DNA from 2 places in the Brevibacillus sp. DP1.3A genome. Region 2 is predicted to be linked to the other one. Evidence: predicted binding sites of a transcription regulator. Region 2 holds the regulator's gene; the other holds the start of a gene.
What was found. Region 2 encodes LexA, which represses DNA repair genes until DNA is damaged. Its sites were predicted from a motif close to CGAACATATGTTCG; they were not measured.
Positions count from the first base shown of each region.

Region 1 (3,418 bases), 200 kb from region 2:
TCTGTTTAAGTAAACACCTGCACATCTGGAAAACCCGACAATCCGATCCTGTACAACAGCAACTAAAAACAAGTTTCTTGGACTTTCTGCATCCGTATGGATGATGTGTTCGAATCCTTGCACATCGATGAAAGCCTCTCCTCTTTCTCTGTCCAAATTTTCAGTCTCTCCATCGATTTGCAGTCGCAGTTCCGACAACTGTTGTGCATCTGTTTCCATTGCAGAGCGAATCGAGTAGGATAACCCGTTCACAGAAAGTAGTTGTTGGCTGATTATCATCATTTTTCTCCTATTGGTAAAATTTTGGTCTTTTATTCTATCATAGGTAGAAGTTTTTGTGAATCTTCTCTCTTCATATGGAGAGAGGGCACAAATTTGTTTACATAATATTTATTATGTTCATTTATACGGCAGACTATGGATATGCTACAATATGGGAAAGGAGCGTGCTCGCATGAATTTTTCCAAATCATTTTATTATACGGTCGACCATTCCAAGGTAGAAGAATATAAGAAGATGCTCGATCTAATGAAAATCCCCTACATCGTGGAAGCTCCGATCGTCTTGCTGAATCAAGGAGCGAATGAATACTCCTTCGTTTTTCCTAACATGTCAGGTCGTCTTTATGGAATGGTGAGCAAGTTATTTCAAACGGATGGGAAGCCATATCCGAAGAATGGAAAATAGGCAAAAAAAAGGACCCAACAATTGGGTCAAAATAGGAAGTGGAGAGAATGCATGCTATGTAATATATCCTAACACAACAAAACCAAACGTCAATCAAACTTTCGAATTTTCTGCATTTTCACGTTAGGTTTTATGACATATAAACTTCCTGCTTTGTGCAAAAAAGTAAAGAAGCCTTACGACGAGTCGAATTTCGCGTAAGGTTTATTTACACACTCCTATGCATGTACATTGATAATTTTCTCCATCTCGATCCATTGACTACCCGTTTGGTTTGCTAATTGAACACGTCTCGCCTTTGGGTCTACCCATTTGACCACACCCCACATGCTACACGTATTCCCCCGCTCCCCCTCAAAGGACACACACCAGCTCACATTCAAGGGATAATTCTCTCTTGCGGAATCTCGCAGCATGTACATAAATGCCTCTCTTTCTTGGTTTGTTACTTCAAAATTGCCGTTCACCACGCTTTTCCACCCGCCTAATTACGAACATTTGATATCCAGATACTCATCCATGTGTGGGAAATTGTAATTACATTATAGTGATTACGAACATAAGTTCGCAACTCTTTTTTTCAATTTCTTCATTTGAACCGTATGAAAAGTCTCCCCATTTGTTCTGCCAAGTCTTGATGCGGAATCGGGCGTTCGCATTGTCAAATGGACCAAAGGAATTGTTTTGCGTGGAGAGCGCCAAATTAACAGCATTCTTCAGTAAGAATCTGAAAGAAAAAAGCCGTCTTCCCATTGGTTTTGGAAAACGGCTCTTGCTTTTATCTTGATAGTTCCTGTGGTTGATGCTGCGGTCTTTTCTCGACCAGCTCCAAAAACTTTCCGAAGGTAGAAGCGAGTATTTGCTGAAACAGCATACCGAGAACAACAGGAAGTGCAACAGGCGCAGGGAAGTACGTGATCGCCATAACTGCCCCTGCACTAATGTTTCGCATCCCACTGTTGAAGGTTAACGTGACAATAATATCACGCTCCCATCCGAATAGCCGCGCTATCCCCCACCCCATCAAATAACCCAAAATGGCTACAACCAGTACGAGGACCGCCATTCCCACCAGTTTAGCGTCCATCATATGAAAATAAGACGAGACCATCGAGCTGTTGATCGCGACGACAACCCCCATTCCCATCTTAGAAAATGGCGCTAATTTTGGTGCCAGCGTTTTTTTGACGTTCCCTTTTGATAAATGATTGAGCAGCATACCGCCAAGAGACGGCAACACAATCATATAAAACAAACCCTTCATCAGTTCAGCTAAATCCATCTCGACTGTTGCCCCTAAAAACAAGGACATCCCCAACGGAACAATCAATGGGGAGAGCATCGTATCCAACAAAATAATGGATAGTGTCAGTGCGATGTTCCCGAAATAAATCGATGACCACAAAAAGCTCGTGATCCCTGTGGGAATTAAGGCCGCCAACAAAAAGCCCGTGATGACATGGATATCATCTGGATAAAATAACCGTGCCATTGACCAAGCAACAAGCGGCATAAGTGCATGAAGAATCAACAAGTTGACGATTAAAGGAAGCGGTCTAGTCAGTACCTTTGCAAATTCTTTAAATCCTGAACCCAGACTGCCGGCAAATGTCATGAAGGCAAACACCCAAGGAGTCAAAAAAGCAAACGGTTGTAAATGTGTCCCGGCTATAACACCAATGGCAACACTACTCGGCGTTAGTATGGGCATGATTTTCTCAAGCGATCGATTCAGTTTGGCTAACCCGTTCATCTGATACACCTCAAGTCTCGTCCTTTGATGCTATTGATGTGAGGTATGTTATCATGAACAGATTATTGTTACAAGACCAAAGTTCATTAGTAGATTACATACAAGTCATTTATTCGCAATTTCACCTTGCATACTTTCGCGTATGGGAGTAAAGCCTATGACGGAAAGGAGGTATTTTATGAACGGAATGGATTGGGTAGAATTTATCCGAAAAACCGAAGATAAGATGTATCACCTCCATCGAGCGATAGATGGAATCTGTAATGATCCCGACTATAAAGAATCCGTTACGACCTTGACGGAAGTGGTAAGAGATTATCAAGTTCTTGTGGAAAAAGCAAAAGGTGAATTACGCGGCATCGACCTCCATCGGGATCGAGAGCGTGCGCATTATTACGATCATGATCACCACTAGCCTATATAGACTCCCAGTCAGGGAGTTCTTCTCTGTCATGAAATCACAGAATAATCACTTCATTTTGATCGTTCTACCAAAATAGACAGCAAAAACCTCACTCTACCCATGTAGTATGTGAGGTTTGGGAAACTGGCTATCCCTTCATTTTCTTTTCCAGTTCTTTTAAGGATTTCTTCTTCTGGCATGCCGCTTTTACATCAGTTGGCCACTGTTCGTCACTTAGCCTTTGCAAATCTTTTATCAATCGCTTGTCAGCTGTCACATGAATATCGGCATCTGGGAAGGCCTCTTTTAATTTCTTTCCGACTTCTTTTTGAATCGATTCCAGCTTGAACCGATTAAAATTCGTCACTTGAATAGCCACATCGAGCTCTTTATCGATTTGCATAACCACTATTTTGTCTATGCCCTTCACGCTAGCTGTAATCGATCTCGCTCGCTCTTCCCATTGATAATGTCTGACGGGAACAGGCATGCACAACGGCTCCGATTCCGTTTTTTGCTTGGTCTCTGTACCAGACTGTTTCGTACACCCCGTTACGGTCAAAGCAAAAGCTAG
Region 1 covers NZ_CP085876.1:3,180,959-3,184,376, reverse strand. Annotated here, with positions in the region: gene HP399_RS14870 (GNAT family N-acetyltransferase) at 1-279, opposite strand, end outside; gene HP399_RS14865 (hypothetical protein) at 455-688, shown strand; gene HP399_RS14860 (YolD-like family protein) at 907-1,155, opposite strand; gene HP399_RS14855 (bile acid:sodium symporter family protein) at 1,467-2,441, opposite strand; gene HP399_RS14850 (hypothetical protein) at 2,620-2,856, shown strand; gene HP399_RS14845 (YhcN/YlaJ family sporulation lipoprotein) at 2,993-3,418, opposite strand, start outside.
Region 1: HP399_RS14860 (YolD-like family protein) is a predicted target of LexA. The motif match lies at 1,243-1,256, and genes of this name have one in related genera.

Region 2 (3,418 bases):
TCTTCGAGGTAGCGCAAATCCTTAGCCTTTTTATAGTTAACGACCTGTTTCACATAGTCATCTGTTGCCTCGCGAATTTCATTGCGAAGCTGCTCCATTTCTTCGTCGATCGCTGAAATTGTTTCATCCAGCTTTTTTTGTTCCAATTCATAATCACGATGCTGTGTACTCACATTCATTCCCCCTCACATGTATCGTGTCATTGAACGTATTAAGACCATTGCCTAGCCAACCATATTCCAACCCCACAAGAAAGTAGTCCGACTCCCAAACTGAGAAGAGCGTACAAAGTGCCACGCAACAGGTGACCTTCTCCCCAAAAAGAAACCACTTCCAAGGAGAAACTAGAGAACGTCGTAAATCCTCCCATGACCCCCGTTGCAAATAAAAGATAGAGTGTCGGAGATAAAATGCCACGTTCTTTCCCCAGCACGAACAAGATGCCGATGATCAAAGATCCACAAACATTGGCGATCCAAGTTCCCCACGGCCATCCCGGCTGATTCGCGAGCAAAGACAATAGGTAGCGCAAAAGTGAGCCAACTGCTCCTCCAACCGCCACAGCTATCCACGCCACCGCTTTCCCTCCCTGAATATCAAAGCGTTATGTATGTCACAGAAAAAGACACCCTAGCGTCAAGCGAGGATGTCTGTCGTATCAGTAATTGTTATCTTACTGTTTTGGCTTATTTTCTTCAAGGTCTTCCACATAACGGATGGAATCCAAATTTGCTCTCAATGAAAGCTTAACGGCGTCAATGTACTTTTGGCGCAATGCTTTTTGTTCGAGCTTTTCCTCTTCGGTCAAACCTTCTTCGCGAGATTTTTTGACCAATTCGTTAATGCGTTTAATTTCTGCGTCAGATACCACTGCTGGTTCCTCCCACTCTGTAGTAGTGCCGATTCATTATACCACATTCGAATGATCCCGCAAGACAGCCGAACACTTACGGAGTATCAGGAAGCATGAGAGTCTGACCTGGGTAAATCCTGTTACTCTCTAAACCGTTCGCATCCTTAATCTCTATTATATAGTCACGAACATCCATATGCTGATCTGTATTGTATTGAACAGCTAACGACCATAGGCTATCTCCAGATTGTACGGTTACTTCTATTCCTTGTGGCTCCTCCATGGGCGAAGAAGCAAACACTAGTTCGGTCAATAAGTAAAAAAAGAGAGTAAATGTTATAAGAAACAAGAGAGCTTGTCCTCTCGTGATACCAAAACGAACTCGACGTTCTTCTTTTTTCTCGAAACGATTTCGTGCTGTCGATGAATTCATAATAATGGCCTCCTCGCAAACATACGTTCTGATCATTTGTAACCTCATGATAAATGAGAACATATGTTCATGTCAACAAAGAATCGAACTTATGTTTGTCGAACGCAAGCTCCCATGGTATAATATAGGAAAATATGTTCGAGAAATCAGGGGTGTCTTTCTATGTCAAAATTATCGAGTAGACAACAAGCCATCATCGAGTTCATACGAAAGGAAGTTCGTGATAAAGGATATCCGCCATCTGTACGTGAAATTGGTGAGGCTGTTGGACTAGCTTCCAGCTCAACAGTACATGGGCATTTGGCACGCTTAGAGAAAAAAGGCCTCATTCGTCGAGATCCTACCAAACCTCGTGCCATCGAATTGCTATCAGATGAAGATCGTTTTCAAGACAATTTCGAAGACTCTGTCGTCCGTGTGCCAGTAATCGGAAAAGTAACCGCTGGACAACCGATCACTGCCATTGAGGATGTGGAAGAGTACTTCCCGCTTCCAGACAATATCGTGACTTCTGACAAGGTCTATATGCTGCGCGTCTCCGGGAACAGTATGATTGATGCAGGGATTCTCGACGGAGATTACGTAATTGTTCGCCAACAGCACGTAGCGAACAATGGTGACATTGTCGTAGCCATGACAGAAGAAGACGAAGCGACCGTCAAAAGATTTTTCAAAGAAAAGAACCACTTCCGTCTCCAACCGGAAAATGCCACAATGGAACCGATCATTCTGGAGAATGTCACCATTCTCGGTAAAGTCATCGGTGTATATCGACTCATTCACTAGTTTCCACGTAAAAAAGGACAGCCTCGGCTGTCCTTTTCGTTTTCTATATGTTATCTGGCGACAAAAAACCAGATGATCATCGTAACTTGCAATATGACTTTTACGACCGCACTACCCAAAAATCCGATCAGTGAGCCTACGCCCGCTTTCACTGCTCGCTCCATCGACTGCTTCTGCACCATTAACTCTACCAGAACGACGAATACGAACGGCAAGATCAGCATACCAAACGGTGGGAAAACGAAGATCCCGAGGATAATTCCGACCGCAGCAGCAACGGACGACCACTTGGACCCTCCGTACCTTTTCACGAAGTACATGTTCGTCAGCAAGTCAGCACCATAAAGCAGAATGCTTAGAACGACCATTCCCCACCAAAAGGATGCGGGCAATCCCGCTCCCGGATCTGCAATGAAAAAGTGATAGAGCAAAAAGCCCGCCCACAGTAATATCGTATCAGGTAAAACAGGTAAAAAAATTCCTGCGATGCTTAGCAAGAACAATAACACGACCACTACCCACAAAAATATTTCCATCTACTACACTCCCTTCATCTAGGTATACGAGTGATTACCGATTTCGTTGCGTACTTATTCACTTTTGTCTAAACTATTTTAAAAGAAAGTAGACATGGAGGTAGTCTCTTGAGAAATTGGCATGATCTCTCTTATTTGGGCAGAGGAACGATGCGCCAAAAAGCGGCGTGGGAAGCGATTAAACAGACGCACATCATGGAAGTACTATCCGATTACCGTCCAGTGCTTGCCGGAACCATCCCTTTAGACATTGACGTCAAGCAAAGCGATCTGGACATTATTTGCGAGAGTCATGATCTGGAACAGTTTGAGCAGGCTGTGCGTACAGCATTTGGCTGCTTGCCCGGATTTGAAGTGACACACCTAGATGTAAAAAGTACTCCCACGTCCGTTATCTCGTTTTTCACAGCTGACTTTTGGTTTGAATTGTTTGCTCAACCGGTAGCTGTCGAAAAGCAAAATGCCTATCGTCATATGGACATCGAAGCACGTTTGCTAGACATAGGAGGCTTGGATGCATGCCAACATATTAGAGCTCTGAAGCAAAGCGGCATCAAAACAGAGCCTGCATTTGCCAGGTACTTTCATATTCCGGGTGATGATCCATACGAGGCATTGTTGCATTTGGAGTCGTTAACCGAACAGGAATTACGACAAAAAGTTCAGCTCCTGCGAAAGGATTAATCTTCAAACAAAGAGCCGATCTCTACTTCTTGAATACAGGAAGGACCATCATTTTTCGGACTGCCCACTTTGGCGGATACCGGATATACCATCATCTCGCCGGAATCGTAGGGGGTAAACAGCGAC
Region 2 covers NZ_CP085876.1:2,983,514-2,986,931, reverse strand. Annotated here, with positions in the region: gene HP399_RS14085 (HelD family protein) at 1-173, opposite strand, end outside; gene crcB (fluoride efflux transporter CrcB) at 212-577, opposite strand; gene HP399_RS14075 (DUF896 domain-containing protein) at 674-871, opposite strand; gene HP399_RS14070 (cell division suppressor protein YneA) at 948-1,286, opposite strand; gene lexA (transcriptional repressor LexA) at 1,449-2,072, shown strand; gene HP399_RS14060 (DUF456 domain-containing protein) at 2,123-2,608, opposite strand; gene HP399_RS14055 (DUF4269 domain-containing protein) at 2,717-3,292, shown strand; gene HP399_RS14050 (SOS response-associated peptidase family protein) at 3,289-3,418, opposite strand, start outside.